DNA from 4 places in the Streptomyces sp. NPDC002790 genome. Region 1 is predicted to be linked to each of the others. Evidence: riboswitches for the same ligand, from Rfam matches in the RefSeq annotation. Region 1 holds a riboswitch; each other region holds the start of a gene.
What was found. A riboswitch is a leader RNA that binds a small molecule or an ion and turns the genes downstream of it on or off. The one in region 1 is predicted to bind cobalamin.

Region 1 (4,201 bases):
AGTGCGGTCCTGGACCAGGGCGGGCTCGTCGAGCTGCACCCAGGCGGCGCCCGAGGCCCGCAGGTCGCTGAGAACCTCGGCGTAGACGGGCAGCAGGCGGTCCAGCAGGGTGAGCGGATCGAAGTCGTCGGCCACGCCGGGAGCGGGCTTCGACAGCAAAAGGTAGGTGACCGGTCCGACCAGTACGGGGCGGGCGTCCAGGCCGAGGGCGAGGGCCTCCGTGAGTTCCGCGACCTGCTTGGTGGAATCGGTGGTGAACACCGTGTCCGGGCCCAACTCCGGCACAAGGTAGTGGTAGTTGGTGTCGAACCACTTGGTCATCTCCAGCGGGGCGACGTCCTGGGTGCCGCGTGCCATCGCGAAGTACCCGTCCAGGGCGTCCGCCGCGACGGCGGCCCGGTGGCGCTCGGGCACCGCACCGACCATGACGGTCGTGTCCAGGACGTGGTCGTAATACGAGAAGTCGCCGGTCGGCACCTCGTCGATGCCGGACGCGGCCAGTTCCCGCCAGTTGGCACGGCGGAGTTCGGCGGCGGTGGAGCGAAGACCGTCGGCGTCGACGCGGCCCTTCCAGTAGCCCTCGATCGCCTTCTTCAGTTCCCGGTCCGGGCCCTGGCGAGGGTAGCCGTACACGGTGGCCCGCGCGGGCTCGGTCCCGGTGTGCGCGGTCGTGGTGTCCGCGGTCCTGGTGGTCACGGAATTCTCCTTCGAGAGACGTATCCCTGAGATCCCGGAAGGCCTCTGCGGCGCGAAGGAGTGACACCACCGGAGCGGTGACCGCGCGCTGCGAGGCACGATCTTTTCGCCGGTATGTGTACGCCGACCCGCCCTCGAGGTCACCGAGATGTCCGCGCACGTGTCGTCCGTGCACGGGCAGTTGGCAGGTCTTCGGACTTGCGGGCACGCCCACCCGAAAGGGCGGACACCTAGTGACCGTCGCTTCCCAGACCCCTCTTCCGGGGCCCAGTGCGTATGACGGCGGTCGTTCCCACTCACCGCTGCGGGGCAGTCCCGGAATCCCACCGGGTTCCCTCTTACGACACCCCGTCTGGCGGGCGGGGCGAACCAGCTACGTCGTTCACCCTACGGGTCCGCGCCCGGGAGGCGCCACAACGTCCGGCCCGTCGGCAGCTCCTCGCCGGATGGCATGATGACGGTGAACACGGGCGACGGCGGCCCGAGGAAACCGGTGCGAATCCGGTGCGGTACCGCCACTGTGATCGGCGAGCGGATCCCGGAGAGCCACTGCCCCCGCGAGGGTGGGAAGGCCGGGACGAGCACGGACCCGAGAGCCAGGAGACTCACGCTGTCGCCCCCTCGAAGCGATCCGGGGCGGAACTCCCCGGCGAGAGGGAGGATGCGGCATGCCCGAACGGCTCGCCGAAGCCGAAGCGACGGCCCCCGCGGCGGACCGGGCGGTTCCGTGCCGCGTGGTCGTGTGCCGCGACTGCTGCTGCGGAACGGTCAAGGTCGACGGTGATCACGCCGCGCAGACGGCGCGGTTGCGCCGGATCGCGCCGACACGGATCTCCGAGTGCCTGGACGTCTGCGATCAGGCCAATGTCATCGTCGTACAGCCCTCCGCCGCCGGTCGGGCGGCCGGAGCACGACCGGTGTGGCTCGGCCTGGTCAACGACGCTGACGCCACCGAGGACATCGCGGACTGGATAGGGGCAGGCGGACCGGGAGTCGCGGAGCGCCCCGCGATCCTGGACCTCTACGTCATCGAGGCGCCGCGCCGGGCCAGGGCCTCATGAACGAGGTGCCGTCGGAACAGGTCGCCGAGGCGCTGCGGGACGTGGAGTCGCGGCTCGGGGGATTCTTCGCCCTCGACACGACGCCGACGCGGCGGCGGCCCGATGCACGGCTCACCCACGCCGGGCTCGCCGCACGAGCCCAGGCGGTCAACGACCACTACGCCACCCCCGAACCCCGCATCGGCGCCTCCATCGCCCACCTGGGCCTCGCGGCACGCCTCTGGTCACCGGTCCTCGCCTGCGCCCTCGTCCACGGGATCGTGCTGGCGATGAGCACGGTCGAGTGGTCCGGTGAGAGCTCGGCTCTGCGCCTGCCCCGGCCCGAGGGCCGACGTGCGACGGAGCTCCGCTCCCTCGCCGACGCGGTCCACGCGGAGGTGGACGGAGTCCTGGCAGCGGTCGAGAACGGCCTCACCGTCAAGGTGGCGCCACGCCTGCTGGCCGGCAATTCCGCCTCGGCTCTCCTCGGGTCGTCGGCTCAACTGCTGCGGTCCCGACCCGACTTGCGCACGGATCTCACGCGGCTGACACGCGAACTCCTGGAGACGGGCCGGCTACACGGAACGGGCCGGATCACCGGCCCGGACCTGACATTCCGCCGCCGGAGCTGCTGCCTCTTCTACCGCGCTCCCGGCGGCGGCACATGCGGAGACTGCTGTCTGACGCGGTGACGAAGACAGGACACAGCGGGGGCGGGGCGGCGCGTGCAACCGACAACCCCTGACCCTTTCTGATGTGCTGCGTTGCAGCAACTGGCGTTCCTCGCAGACGAAAGAGAGCCGCGCTTCATGTTGATCACCGCCGCGCAAGTCCTGGCCGGACCGGATCTTCACACAGTCGCCGACGGCGCCGTCCTCGTACGCGAGGGCGTCATCGCCGGCGCCGGCCCGCGCTCGGAGGTCGAGCGCCAGGCGGAGCCCGACGAGCCCCGGCTCGACTTTCCCGCCGCGACCGTGCTCCCGGGCCTGATCGACGCCCACGTGCACCTCTGCTTCGACGCGGGACCGGAACCCGTAGCCACGCTCCAGGAGCAGGACGACGAGGCGCTGTTCGCCGCGATGGCCGCTCGGGCTCGGAAGTTGCTGAGCGTCGGTGTCACGACGGCCCGCGATCTCGGTGACCGGGGCGGCCTCGCGGTGCGTCTCGCCCACGACATCAGGGAGGGCTCGGCCGTGGGCCCGCGGCTGGTCTCGGCGACGGTGCCCGTCACTCCGCCCGGTGGCCATTGCTGGTTCCTCGGTGGCGAGGTCTCCGGCCCTGAGGAGGTCCGGCGCCTTGTGCGGCGCAACGCGGAGGCGGGCGCCAAGGTCATCAAGGTCATGGAGACCGGCGGCGGGCTCACCAAGGGCGGCGCCCAGAGCTGGGAAACCCAGTTCTCCGAAGGGGAGTTGGCGGCGCTCGTCGACGAGGCACACCGCGCCGGACTGCCGGTCGCGGCGCACGCGCACGGTGCGGACGGCATCACCGCCGCCGTCGCGGCAGGGGTCGACAGTATCGAGCACTGCACGTGGATGACGGCCGACGGGATCGAGGTCCGCCAGGACGTGCTCGACCAGATCGTTCAGCGGAACATCTACGTCTGCCCCACGGTCAGCCCGAACTGGCGAATGCTGCCGCGGTTCTTCGGCGCCGAGCGCGCCGCGGCCATGTTCGACGCGGTGCGCCGGATGGCCGAGGCGGGCGCGCGGCTGATCGCGGGCACCGACGCGGGAGTCCAGCGCGCCAGCTTCGACGGCCTGCCCTCCAGCCTCACGTTCTACGGGCACCTGGGCCTGCCCAACGACCGCGTCCTCGCGATGGCCACGACGGAGCCCGCTCGCGCGCTGGGCCTCGACGAGACAACCGGGCAGCTCACTCCCGGCTACAGCGCGGACGTCCTCGTGGTGGACGGCGACCCGCTCACGGACCTCGGGGCGTTGCAGTCCGTCGGGGCCGTGATCGCGGCGGGCAGGCGGTACGACCCGATCACCAACACGTAGCAGGAATAGGGGAGTTGTTCAGCGCCCGGGACCCTCGCACGGGCCCTCGCCGGGAGCGGGCGGCCGGGTGTCCGCCGCCAGGCAGGAGGAGTACACCCGCGTCGGTGCGGGCTGCGGCTCCGGTTCGGACGTGACGCGCATGGCGATGGTCAGCCCGGCGGTGGTGACGGCGGCCAGACCAGCGAACGCGGCGGCCCGGGCGCCACGCTTCACCGATTACTGCCGAAGTGGTCGCGGAGCGCATCGCCGCAATCTTCCTGGCCGGCGCCCCGGATGCGCGAAAACGCCACCACTCCGTCCTTCTTGCCGTCCCGCTCGTTCTTGGCGATCTGGCCCTCGATGTTCTTGATCAGTTCGGCGCACCGGGCGCTGACCGGCTTCTTGGGAGGCGGCTCGGGTTCCGAGGAGGTGGTCAGTACGTAGGTGGCGGCGAGGCCGGCGGCACACAGCACCGCCCACGTCACG
Region 2 (4,201 bases), on a different contig from region 1:
CTCCTGCGGCAGCGCGGCGATCAGACGCGCCGCGGCCCGGGGTGTCATGCCGTGCACGTCCTCGCTCTCGACCGTGACGACTCCCGCGTCCGGCCGCCGCGCCCGATAGACGCACCGCAGCAGCGTCGACTTGCCGCTGCCATTGGGGCCGACGAGACCCACGAAGGTGCCGGCCGCCGCGCCGAGGGTGACCTCGTCGACGATCCGCGCCCCCGCCGCCTCGACCGACACACCTTCGACGTCGAGCCGCATGACTCCTCCTCAAGAACAAGCTTCGGTACGTGTACGTGTACGTGTACGGATACGGGGCGGGGCCGAGGGACGGGCGGACTCAACGGCCCGTCAGCGCATGGCCACCGCGCCGCATGAGCAGGAGGAACGCGGGGACACCAAGGGCAGCCGTGACCACACCCACCGGGAGTTCGGTCGGTGCGAGCAGCACCCGTGACAGCACGTCGGCCCACACGAGCAGGACCGCCCCGGCGAGCGGCGCGATCGCGAGCACGCGCGCGTGCGAGGCGCCCACGAGCATCCGCACGAGGTGCGGAACCATCAGCCCGACGAAGCCGATCGCCCCGCTCACGGCGACGACCGTGCCCGTCACGGCGGCGGTCACGACGAACAGTTCGCGCCGCAACCGGTCCGGTGGCACGCCCAGGGCGGCCGCCGTCTCGTCGCCCATCGAGAGCGCGTCCAGCGAGCCCGCCCGGAGTCGCAGCCACAGCCAGCCGACCACGACCGTCGCGGCGGCCAGCGGGACCTTCGGCCACGTCGCACCGCCCAGACTGCCGAGCAGCCACATCATCGCCGCGCGCGCGGCCTCGCCCCGCTCGGCGCCGAAGACCATGACGGTGGTGACGGCCTGGAACCCGTAGGCGAGCGCCGTACCGGTCAACACGAGGCGCAGCGGGCTGAGTCCGAGCGGGGAGCGGGCCACCAGGTAGACCACGACGGTTGCGGCGAGTGCCGACACGAAGGCCGAGAAGGAGAGCGCCCAGACGCCGAGTCCGGCCAGTGCTCCGAAGAGGATGACGGCGTTGGCGCCGACGGCGGCGCCCGAAGAGATGCCGAGTACGAAGGGGTCAGCGAGGGCGTTGCGCACCAGCGCCTGCACCGCGACGCCGACCGCGGCGAGCCCCGCGCCGACGACGGCGGCGAGCACGACGCGCGGGAACCGGATCTCCCACACGATGGTGTAGGCCCCCGCGTCGTCGGCGCCGAGACTCCCGCCACTGAGCCCCGCCCACATGAGGCGCAGCACCTGTGCCCAGCTCATGCCGGCCGCGCCGAGCCCGACCCCGCACGCCAACGAGACGGCCAGGACGAGCACGAGAGCGACCGCCAGCGGGACAGCCGGTATGCGCCCACGCGAGACATCGGTGGGGGCAGCGGGAGCGGCGGTGCGGAGCAACACGGGCGAACATCCTCCGGGTTGGCGCCACCGGAGGAAGGTGCAGGGCGCCAGCAGGACCCGCAGGGTTTCTGGCTGTCCCTGCTCGCAGTCCACGGCGAGCGGTCGACGGGTCACGCACCTGCCGCGGGTGATCGGACTCGCATGGCCAGGCAGGCCACGCACACCGTTGCGGGTCAGCGCCGGATTCGCACCGGCTTCCCCCGCGGGAGGCAGGCGCAGCCTAGCAAGCCGGGAAGGGCGGCCAGGCTCCGGCCGGGGTGTTCCCCGCATGACGCGCATCACGTGTGTGAGCCGGGAACCCGGCCACATCCGTACCCGACCAACGGAGTCCGACCAGGGGATGGCCGATTATCGATCATCGCTGTGGCGGAAACCATGCCGCCGCGGACGCGAATAGTCCGTTTCGCTTCAACGGGGCTATGAGGCAAGGCGGTTGAGCCGCAGCGGCCCTGGTAGCATCCCCGCGGCGATCTTGATCAACTCACCCCGCGCGCCGACTTGACACTGCCGCGGGGGGAGAGCGGGGGTACGGGTCGCCGATCTATCTGCCCGTGCCAAGAGAGGCGTCCATGACACACGCACTTGTGTGGTGCCTGGGTGCGATTGCGCTGATATCCATCGTCGCAAGCGTTGCACTCATAGCCCGTACCCGAGCGCTGACCGACAAGAGACGTCAGGACGCAGAGGAACAGCAACAACGACTGGACCAGGCCACCGCGCAGATCGCGGCCCACCAGTCCGAACTGAAGAGGTCCCGCGCGGAGCGGGACGGCGTCATCGCCGAGGCGCGGGCGGCCGCGGAGGACAGCACGAAGTCGGTCCTCAAGGGGGCGGCCAGCTTCCTGCAGAGCCTGGCGGCCGAGCAGACCGCGCTGCTGGACAGCGTGCAGCGCAAGTACGGCGGCCACGAAGTCCTCAATGACCTCCTGGACGTGCACCACGCCAACGCTCAGATGGCGCGCAAGGCCCAGGGCATCGCGGTGATGTGCGGGGCGCCGCTGGGCCGCCGCAACCGGCCGGCCAGCGTGTACGACGTGGCGCGCAGCGCCCAGGGCCAGATCCGCAACTTCCAGCGCGTGTCGATCATGCAGCAGCCCGGTTTGGCCCTCAAGGCCACCGCGGTCGCGCCGGTCGCACTGGCCGTCGCCGAACTGCTGGACAACGCGGCGAGCTTCTCGCAGCACGACGCCCCGATCGAGGTCACGTTCCAGCGCGTGCAGGGCAACCTGTGCATCGTCATCGACGACGCCGGCGTCAGCATGAGCGACGAGGACCGCCAGCGTGCCACCACCCTGCTGTCCGGCGACGAACCGCCGCAGCTGCAACAGCTGGGCACCCAGCCGAAGTTCGGCTTCCCGGTGATCGGCCTGATCGCCCGTCAGTACGGCTTCAAGGTGGACGTCTCCGGTGTGTCCCGCTACGGCGGTGTGCGGGCCGTCGTCCTGCTGCCCGAGGAGTTGTGGACCATGGAAGAGGCGACCCCCAAGGCTGCGCCCACCCCCACCCCCACCTCCGCTCCCGCACCGGCCGCACACGTCGCGCCCTCGCCCGTTCGCCAGGGACCGAGCCGTTCCGAGGTGGCACCCCAGCGCACCCCGAACGGTCTGCCCAAACGCGCCAACCGCCAGTCGCCGAACACCCCCGCAGCTCCGGCGGACATGCCCCACCCGGACGGCGTCACACAGTCCCTGCCTCGGGCATCCAGCCGGGGGCTGGGCGCGTTCCAGCGCGGCACCCTTGAAGCGCGCGCCGACGAGGCCCCACTGGGCGAAGGGTCTGATGACCGGTGAGCGCCGACCTGTCGTGGATGCTCGACGACATCGTGAAGAACGTGGTCGGTGCGCGCCATGCCGTCCTGCTGTCCGCCGACGGCCTTCCCCGCGCCTCCACCGAGGGCCTGGCCGAGGGGGACCTGCGCACCATCTCCACGGCCATGTCCGGCATCCAGGCCCTGAGCCGTGCCACAGCCCCGTTCGTCGGGACCGCGGCGAATGCGGCCTGGACGCAGACCGTCATCGAGTTCGGGCACGGCTGGATCTTCCTGATCGGCGCCGGACAGGGCGCCTATCTCGCGGCGGCGGCCGAGCCCGACGTGGACATGCAGCAGATCAGTTACCGCATGCACCGGCTGGTGGCCCGACTGGGACACAACATGACGTCCGCGCCCCGCGTCGAAGGGGCCGGGCAAGGCGGCCGGCACGGCAGTCCCGAGCCGGCGCCCGGGGAGGACACGGCCGAGGTGCTGCGTGAGCTCGACCAGGCGGTCGCCGGCGTGAACGGTGCCCGCCACGCGGTGCTGCTCGGTGGCAACGGCCTGCCACGCGGCGCGACCGCGGGGCTGCCCCGCGACCTTGCCGACAGGATCTGTGCGGCGATGACCGGCATCCATGCCAACAGTCGGGCGGCCGCGCAGTTCGCGGGGCCCGTCGCGAACGTGGTGTGGCAGCAGACGGCCATCGAGTTCCAGCACGGGTGGATCCTTCTCATCGCGGCGGGGGACGGCGCACTCCTGGCGGCCTCGGCCGACCATGACTGCAACATCGAGGCGTTGACGGCCCGGCTGCACGAGGTGGAGCCCAAGATCGCGGCGTCTGCCGTGGCCGGCAGGGTGCCAGGCAATGCCTGAGCCCAGCGAGCAGGGCCTCGTGGTCACGTCCGACCTCGTGCCGCTCTTCGTCATCACGGGCGGGCGGACCCTGCCCCCGGAGCACGAGTACGAGCACACCGCGATGGTGACCTCGGCGCGGGGATCCGAGGCAGCCCTGCGCGCCCTGGCCCCCGAAGCCC
Region 3 (4,201 bases), on a different contig from region 1:
GGTGAACGGCGGGACCGTCGTCACCAAGGTGCTGCTGCCCGCGGTGGCCGCGCCGCTCGTCGCCGGTATCGCCTCGTTGCTGGCCACCCGCCTGACGTACCGCATCAGTAAGAAGACGGACCAGAAGGCGACCGCGAAGGGGTACCGCGCCGGGCAGATCGCCTCCGCCGGGCTCGTATCGCTCGCGCACGGCACGAACGACGCGCAGAAGACGATGGGCATCATCACCCTCGCGCTGATCACCGGCGGCGTCATCGGGCACGACGCCGACCCGCCGCTGTGGGTCATCGTCTCGGCCGGTATGGCCATCGCCCTCGGTACGTACCTGGGCGGCTGGCGCATCATCCGCACCATGGGCAAGGGCCTCACCGAACTCGCGCCGCAGCAGGGCTTCGCGGCGCAGACCAGTGCGGCGACCGCGATCCTCGCCTCCTCGCACCTGGGTTTCTCGCTCTCCACCACGCAGGTCTGCTCCGGCGGTGTGATGGGCGCGGGCCTCGGCCGCAAGGGCGGCGTCGTCCGCTGGTCGACCGCCACCCGGATGTTCATCGCGTGGGGCCTGACCCTGCCGGCCGCCGGCCTGGTGGGCGCGGGCGCCGAGTTCCTGACCAAGCAGGGCGCGTGGGGCATCGGCCTCACCGCGGCGCTGCTCGTGACCGGCTCGGCGATCATTTGGAAGCTCTCGCGTCGCAACTCCGTCGACCACACCAACGTCACGGCGGACGAGCCGCACGCCGCCCCCGTGCAGGAAGCGCAGGAGGCGCAGGAAGCCCCGGGCGTCGTCACCGCCGCGATCGCCTCGGTCACGCCGCCGCCCGCGGGCACGGTCGAGTCGGCCGAGTCCGAGGCGAAGATCACCGACCGGCCGAAGGCCGGAGCGGTGAACGATCCCGCGCGCCCCGCCGGCGCCACGCTGTAGTCAGCGCTGTAGCTCAGAAGGAAGCAGGCAGGAATGAAGATCGACTGGGCGGCCCTCGGCTCCGTGTTCGGCGTCTCTCTCGTGGTCACCGTGGCCCTCGTCGGCCTGTTCACCCTCGGCATCGTGGGCCTCTCCAAGCGGGAGTCGGCGGCGCGTGACGGTGGCTCGGCCGCGGTCGCGACATCAGGGGCGTATGCCTGCTTCGCGCTGTGCGCGGCGGCCGTGGCCTACGGGATCTATCTGATCGTGGCCTGAGGCGACATCAGGGCCCTTCGGGGGCGGGGTGCGGGGCGTTCGGCGTCCCGTGCCCCGCCTTCGTGCGTACGCCTCAACAGCAAGTTGACGTGCCAACTCGCAGCGTGGTGGACTTCCCCCGCCATATACGGCAGCAGTTGAGGAAGCCGGTGCGAATCCGGCGCGGTCCCGCCACTGTGAGCCCCCTCCTTCGAAGGGGCGAGCCAGGAACTCTCGCTGCCGGTCTCGTCGAACCAGGGCGTGGACACCCTGAGTGAGGACACCTACCGCCATGCTTGCCCCACGCGGCAACTGGCGGCGCGAGCGCGTGTATGCGTGCGGTGCCGCCGCCGGGATCTTCGCCGACCTTCTTCTTGGCGATCCGCGCCGTGGGCATCCCGTCGCCGGATTCGGGCGCGCCGCCGGGGCCGTCGAGCGCGGGCTGTGGCGTGACCACCGTGGCGCGGGCGCCCTGCACACCGTGGTGTGTGCCGGAGGCGCCGTCGCTCTCGCCGCCGCCGCGACCCGTGTCGTACGCCGCTCCCCCGCCGCGTCCCTCGCGTTGACGGCCGCCGCCACCTGGGCCGTCGTCGGCGGCACCTCGCTGGGCCGCGAGGCCCGCGGCGTGGGGTCCGCGCTCGATGCCGGAGACGTGGAGCTGGCGCGGGAGCTGCTGCCCCGGCTGTGCGGCCGTGATCCGCAGGGGCTCGACGCCGACGGGATCGCGCGCGGTGTCGTCGAGTCCGTCGCCGAGAACACCTCCGACGCGGTCGTGGGCGCGCTCGTGTGGGGCGCGCTCGGCGGAGTGCCGGGCCTGGTCGCCTTCCGCGCCGTGAACACGCTCGACGCGATGGTCGGGCACAAGTCCGCGAAGTACCGGCGGTTCGGCTGGGCCTCGGCCCGCCTCGACGACGTGGCGGGCTGGCCGGGGGCCCGGCTGACCGGTGTCCTCGCCGTCCTCGCCGGTGGCAGGCCCCGGGAGGCGCTGGACGCGTGGCGGGCGGACGCCGGGCGGCATCCGAGCCCGAACGCCGGTGTCGTCGAGTCCTCCTTCGCGGGCGCGCTCGGGGTGCGGCTCGGCGGGACCCTGGCGTACGGCGGGCGGGTCGAGCACCGGCCGGTGCTGAACGCGCCGGGGCGTGCGGTCGAGGTACGTGATGTGGATCGGGCCGTGCGGCTGTCACGGCGGGTGTCTCTGTTGGCGTTGGGAGTCTGTGTGGGTGCGCGACTGGTACGGGCGCGGGTGCGGCGATGAGCGGGCGTGGAGACGGTGTTCGACGAGGCGGCGGGCTGCTCGTCGCCGGGACGACCTCCGACGCCGGGAAGAGTGTCGTCACCGCCGGGATCTGCCGGTGGCTGGTGCGGCAGGGCGTGAAGGTCGCGCCGTTCAAGGGGCAGAACATGTCCCTGAACTCGTTCGTGACCAGGGAGGGTGCCGAGATCGGGCGGGCGCAGGCCATGCAGGCGCAGGCCGCGCGGGCGGAGCCGAGCGCGCTGATGAATCCGGTGCTGCTCAAGCCGGGGAGCGATCGCAGTAGTCAGGTCGTGCTCATGGGCAAGCCTGTCGGCGAGTTGAGTGCCCGGGGGTATCACGGGGGGCGTCAGGCGGCGCTGCTCGACACCGTGGTCGGGTGTCTGGAGGAGCTGCGGGCCACGCATGACGCCGTGATCTGTGAGGGCGCGGGCTCGCCCGCGGAGATCAATCTGCGGCGGACGGACATCGTGAACATGGGGCTTGCGCGGGCCGCGCGGCTTCCGGTGCTTGTGGTCGGCGACATCGATCGGGGTGGGGTCTTCGCCTCGTTCTTCGGGACGACCGCGCTGCTGGCTCCCGAGGACCAGGAGCTTCTTGCCGGGTATCTGGTGAACAAGTTCCGGGGTGACGTGAGCTTGTTGGAGCCCGGTCTCGACATGCTCAAGTCCCTTACGGGGCGGGACACTTACGGGGTGCTGCCGTTCCAGCACGGCCTCGGCATCGACGAGGAGGACGGGCTTCGGGTGTCCCTTCGGGGTGCCGTACGGGAGTCCGTCGTGGCGCCGCCCGTGGGCGAGGACGTGCTGCGGGTCGCCGTGTGCGCGGTGCCGTTGATGTCGAACTTCACCGATGTGGACGCGTTGGCCGCCGAGCCGGGTGTCGTGGTGCGGTTCGTGGACCGGGCCGAGGAGCTCGTCGACGCGGACCTCGTCGTGGTGCCGGGGACACGTGGGACGGTGCGGGCGCTTGAGTGGCTGCGGGAGCGAGGGCTTGCGGAGGCTTTGAGGCGGCGGGCGGCCGAGGGGCGGCCCGTGCTCGGTATCTGCGGCGGGTTCCAGTTGCTCGGCGAGTCCATCGAGGACGAGGTGGAGTCGCGGGCCGGGGTCGTCGATGGGCTCGGGCTGCTTCCCGTACGTGTGCGGTTCGAGGCGGAGAAGACGCTTGCGCGGCCGGCCGGTGAGGCGCTCGGCGAGTACGTCGAGGGGTACGAGATTCATCACGGGGTCGCCGAAGTGCTGGGCGGAGACGCCTTCTTGGACGGGTGTCGGGTCGAGGGCGTGTGGGGGACGCACTGGCATGGGTCGTTGGAGGCGGATGGGTTTCGGCGGGCGTTTTTGCGGGAGGTGGCGGCGGCTGCCGGGAGGCGGTTTGTGCCGGCGGCGGATACATCGTTCGAGGCGTTGCGGGAGGAGCAGCTTGATCGGCTGGGGGATTTGATTGAGCGGCATGCCGATACGGGTGCGCTCTGGCGGTTGATTGAGGGGGGCGCCCCTGCGGGGTTGCCGTTTGTGGCTCCCGGGGCGCCGTCGTGAGATTTCGCCCCCGCCGCCGCTTCCCGTCCCGTCCCTGGGGGCTGCGCCCCCTCGCCCCCCAAAAGATTGCGCCCCGCGGCGGAGCCGCATATAGGCACAGTCCCGCGCCCCTAATCGTGGAGGTCAGGTTTCGATGAGTACTCCCTTTCCGTTCACTGCCGTTGTCGGGCAGGACGATTTGCGGCTTGCGTTGTTGTTGAATGCTGTGTCGCCCGCCGTGGGGGGTGTGCTCGTGCGGGGGGAGAAGGGGACGGCCAAGTC
Region 4 (4,201 bases), on a different contig from region 1:
CCAGCCGACCCCCAACACCCCTGTGATTCCGGCGAAGTTGCCGTTGAAGGACATCGCCCCCTGGGCCGTCTTCATCGGCATCCTGATGCTGGTTCTTCTCTACTTCGTCGGCGCCGAACAGGGCGCCACCTCCGTGTTCAGCGGAGCGGAAGTTCATGAATGGGTGCATGACGCCCGTCACCTGCTCGGCTTCCCCTGCCACTGACCCGAGGGAACCCGACGCGCTCATGAACTCCAGCACCGTACGTAATCTGCTCGTTCGCGGCATGCTCGCCGGCCTCGCCGCCGGCGTGCTCGCCCTGGTCATCGCCTACTGGCTCGGCGAACCAGGCGTCGACGCCGCGATCGGCTTCGAGGAGGCCCACGCCGGCCACTCGCACGGCGACGAGGTCGAACTCGTCTCCCGCGGCCTCCAGTCCACCGCCGGTCTCGCCACCGGCATCCTCGTCTACGGCATCGCCTTCGGCGGGATCGCCGCTCTCGCCTACTGCTTCGCGCTCGGGCGCGTCGGCCGCTTCGGCCCACGCGCCACCGCCCTGCTGCTGTCGGGCTGTGCGCTGCTCGCCGTATACGTCGTACCGTTCCTGAAGTACCCGGCCAACCCGCCCGCCGTCGGAAACCCCGACACCATCGGCAAGCGGACGACCCTGTACTTCCTGATGATGGTGCTCAGCGTGCTCCTGACGATCGCCGCGACCATCGTCGGCAAGCGGCTCGTGCCCCGGCTCGGCACCTGGTACGCGACAGTCGTCGCCGTGCTGGGATTCGCCGTGATCGTCGGCCTGGCCTACGAGTTCCTGCCGGCGATCAACGACGCGCCCGAGCACTTCCCGGCCGCGCTGCTGTGGCGCTTCCGGCTCTCCGCCCTCGCCACACAGATCACGCTGTGGGCCGGATTCGGCCTGCTGTTCGGAGAGCTGGCGCAGCGACTGCTGCGGCCGAAGCCCGTGGCCGCCACACCTGGGGAAACGGTCGCGGCGGGCCAATGATGGCCCCGGGCGGGTCGCGGGAAACGTAGAAGAGGGCCCACGGAGTCATCCGGGGCCCTCGCGTGTTTTCGCACCACATCAGGGTTCATCCGCGCATGGTTCGCGTGAGGAATCGAGGAGCTGAGTGGCCAGACACCCGGAGCCGCGCCGTATCACTCTCGGCGGTCGCGCGGCGGTCGCCCTGACCCTCGACGAGTACGAACAGCTCATCGCCGGCCGACGGCAGATCGGCGGGCAGAGCGCGCGGATGCGGGTGCTCGCCCAGCAGGCGAAGCGGACCGAGCAGCTGGTGCGCGACCTGACGGAGCTCGTGGCGGCGTGCCCGGCCGACGAGTGCGCTGCCGTCGGGCACACGCCGAGCGGTACCGGACCCGCCGTACGCGAGGACAGTCCCGAGGCGGCACGGTCCGCCTGCGTACGGTGCGAATTGGCGGAGCTGTTGGCCCGCCACCGGGGGCAGGGCCGTTGATCGGAGCGCTCACTCGGCGCCGAGCATGCGGCCGAGCCGGATGTTCCAGCGACCGGAGCGCCCACTGAACTCCGTGGCCGACAGCGGCGCGACGTCAAGGCGCCAGAAGGCGGACAGCGGAGCCCCTGTCGCATGGACCGCGGCCGCCCGCACCACCTCGGGTTCCACGACGGCGACGACCCGGCCGGACGCCGTACCGCCCTCCCTGACCTCGTCCAGCCAGCGGCCGACCCGTGCGCACACGTCGGCCACGGACTCACCACCCGGCGGTGAGGCCTCCGGGTCCGTCAGCCAACGAGCCACCGCCTGCGGTTCCGTGGCGCTCACGTCGTCCAGCGACCGGCCGCGCCAACTGCCCGCGTCGAGGCCTGCCAGGGCGGGTGCGGCTTGCCCGGCATTGAGGCCGAGAGCGTCGGCGGTCTGTGCGCACCGGGTGCCGGGGGAGACGACGACGCGGTCGGCCAAGGGCAGGGTTCCGGCCGCGCGACGAGCCTGAGCGGCGCCGGCCGAGTCGAGGGACGCCCCGTCGTCGAACACGCCGCTCCGTGCTGAGGCGGTCACGGCCGGTGAGACGAGCAGCAGGCGCGTGGTCACGGAACTCCCTGGGACTCGATGGCCGTGCGAGGGGAGCGTACTCCCCGCCGCCGATGTTCCTTCAGCAGGTCCGTGCGGTGGTCGCGGAAGGTGGTGACGAGTACGGCGACGAAGTCGAGGGGCGGGAGTTGCAGGAAGAACTGGGTGTCGTTCCGGGTGCCCTCGAACACCTCACTGTGGTGGAGGAGACGGCGGCGCTGGAGGGCGTTCCCATGCGTCTGACCGTCTTCTCCGCGGACCTGATCGGCGATCCGGTGCCCGCGGCCGAACTGGCCGCACGTTCGTGCCCTATCCGGTGTCGGACGACGGGCCGGGGGACGGGCATCGGGCCTGAGACGGCCCGGCCGCTCCCGTGCTCCAAGGACACCGGGTGCCTTCCCCGATCCCTCGTGCGCCACAATGAGCCCACGAGAGGCGACGGGGACCAGGAAGCCGGTGTGATTCCGGCGCGGTCCCGCCACTGTGACCGGGGAGCGATCCTCCTGCACGCCACCGTCCGCGACAGCGGACGGGAAGGCGGGGGTGAGTGATGATCCGGGAGCCAGGAGACTGACCCGTCGCCGGTCCAGCAGCAGGGGCGAGGACACCCCGGAGAGGATCGATGTGACGACGCATGCCCGAACGGGGCACCCGGGGCCCGGCAGGCGCCAAGTACTGGCCGCCTCAGGTGCGTTGACGTTCGCCGGAGCCGGGTTGCTCAGCGGCTGCGGCGGGGACACCAAGGACGGGGGAGGCGGCGACCGGTTCCGCGCGGCGTTCACCTCCGGTGGCTCCCAGGAGACGCTCGACCCGCACGTGGCACCCAACTTCGTCGACCAGGCCCGCGCCAAGGCCCTCTACGACACCCTCGGCACGTACGCGGACGACCTGTCGGTCCGCGAGCGGCTCGCGGAGTCCTGGGAGAGCGACTCCTCGGGCACCCGCTGGCGCATCCGCCTGCGCGCGGCCCGCTTCCACGACGGCAAGCCGGTCACCGCCAAGGACGTGCTCTACAGCTACCGCCGCGCCGCCGACCCCAAGACCGGATCTCCGTCGCAGGTCCTGCTGTCCGCGATCGACTTCGGCGCGAGCAGGGCAGACGGGAACCGGACCGTCGTCCTCGTGCTGAAGGCGCCGAACTTCGAGTTCCCCACCGTCTTCGCGGGACCCGGCACCGAGATCATCCCGGACGGCACCACGGACTTCAGCAAGCCGGTCGGCTCCGGCCCCTTCACCTACGTGTCCTTCACGCCCGGCGGCACCGCCCGCTACCGGCGCTGGGCGGACCACTGGGACGGCGCCCCGCACATCGCCGAGCTGGAGATCGTCCCCGCGAACGAGGAGTCGGCGCGGCTGGGCGCGCTGCTGTCCGGGCAGGTGCACTACGGCGCCGACATGGGCGGAGCGTCCGTGGAACGGCTGAAGAAGAACAACTCGACACACCTTCTGACGGCCAAGCGGGCCACCGCGCAGCAACTGCTTCTGCGCACCGGACGAAGCCCGTTCGACGATCCGCGGCTCATACGCGCCGTGCAGCTCGGCATCGACCGGGAGGCACTGGTCAGGATCGCGCTCGCCGGGCACGGCGAGGTGGGCAACGACCTGTTCGGGATGGGGCTGCGCGGCTACCCCGACGACATGGAACCCCGGAAGCGGGACGTCGACGAGGCGCGCGGGCTCGTGAAGGAGGCCGGAGCCCAGGGGCTGCACATCACCGTGGAGACCAGCGCCGTCGACGCCGCGTGGGAACCGGCCGCCGACCTGATGGCTCGTCAGCTACGCGAGGTGGGGCTCAAGTTGACCGCCAACACCCGCGCCTCCAGCACGTACTTCAGCGAGATCAAGACCAAGGGCATCGCCGCCTTCAACACCACCTCCACGCTGCCCGTCTCCGACTTCCTCCAGCAGCGGGTCCGTGGCGGCGCCGCCCGCAACCAGACGCAGTACGCCTCGAAGAAGTTCGACGCGCTCCTTGACCGGGCCCGCACCAGCCGGGACGAGCAGGACAGGCTCGGGCTGCTCGCCCGCGCCCAGAAGCTGGCCCGCGCCGAGTCCGGACTCCTGGTGTGGGCGTTCTCCGACGCCAACGACGCCGTCGCGCGCTCGGTCACCGGTTTGCGCGCGGCGCCCCCGAACTCGCACGACTGGGCGCGCTTCGACCGTGTCCGCG

Region 2: linked by a shared signal. The riboswitch ahead of ABT004_RS04035 (FecCD family ABC transporter permease) and the one ahead of ABT004_RS15210 ((2Fe-2S) ferredoxin domain-containing protein) in region 1 are both predicted to bind cobalamin.
Region 3: linked by a shared signal. The riboswitch ahead of ABT004_RS15940 (cobalamin biosynthesis protein) and the one ahead of ABT004_RS15210 ((2Fe-2S) ferredoxin domain-containing protein) in region 1 are both predicted to bind cobalamin.
Region 4: linked by a shared signal. The riboswitch ahead of ABT004_RS04005 (ABC transporter substrate-binding protein) and the one ahead of ABT004_RS15210 ((2Fe-2S) ferredoxin domain-containing protein) in region 1 are both predicted to bind cobalamin.

Annotation. Positions count from the first base shown of each region.
Region 1 is NZ_JBEOVM010000026.1:67,614-71,814, reverse strand. It holds gene metE (5-methyltetrahydropteroyltriglutamate--homocysteine S-methyltransferase) at 1-696, opposite strand, end outside; cobalamin riboswitch at 863-1,086, opposite strand; cobalamin riboswitch at 1,180-1,303, shown strand; gene ABT004_RS15210 ((2Fe-2S) ferredoxin domain-containing protein) at 1,365-1,757, shown strand; gene ABT004_RS15205 ((2Fe-2S)-binding protein) at 1,754-2,428, shown strand; gene ABT004_RS15200 (amidohydrolase family protein) at 2,546-3,736, shown strand; gene ABT004_RS15195 (hypothetical protein) at 3,755-3,949, opposite strand; gene ABT004_RS15190 (hypothetical protein) at 3,946-4,201, opposite strand, start outside.
Region 2 is NZ_JBEOVM010000004.1:95,389-99,589, forward strand. It holds gene ABT004_RS04030 (ABC transporter ATP-binding protein) at 1-252, opposite strand, end outside; gene ABT004_RS04035 (FecCD family ABC transporter permease) at 332-1,411, opposite strand; cobalamin riboswitch at 1,520-1,641, opposite strand; gene ABT004_RS04040 (ATP-binding protein) at 1,984-3,204, shown strand; gene ABT004_RS04045 (roadblock/LC7 domain-containing protein) at 3,222-4,040, shown strand; gene ABT004_RS04050 (DUF742 domain-containing protein) at 4,033-4,201, shown strand, end outside.
Region 3 is NZ_JBEOVM010000028.1:64,389-68,589, forward strand. It holds gene ABT004_RS15930 (inorganic phosphate transporter) at 1-919, shown strand, start outside; gene ABT004_RS15935 (hypothetical protein) at 953-1,174, shown strand; cobalamin riboswitch at 1,260-1,407, shown strand; gene ABT004_RS15940 (cobalamin biosynthesis protein) at 1,446-2,408, shown strand; gene ABT004_RS15945 (cobyric acid synthase) at 2,405-3,940, shown strand; gene ABT004_RS15950 (putative cobaltochelatase) at 4,074-4,201, shown strand, end outside.
Region 4 is NZ_JBEOVM010000004.1:86,187-90,387, forward strand. It holds gene ABT004_RS03980 (CbtB domain-containing protein) at 1-205, shown strand, start outside; gene ABT004_RS03985 (CbtA family protein) at 228-989, shown strand; gene ABT004_RS03990 (hypothetical protein) at 1,114-1,458, shown strand; gene ABT004_RS03995 (histidine phosphatase family protein) at 1,468-2,052, opposite strand; gene ABT004_RS04000 (hypothetical protein) at 2,049-2,222, opposite strand; cobalamin riboswitch at 2,448-2,624, shown strand; gene ABT004_RS04005 (ABC transporter substrate-binding protein) at 2,725-4,201, shown strand, end outside; gene ABT004_RS04010 (ABC transporter permease) at 4,193-4,201, shown strand, end outside.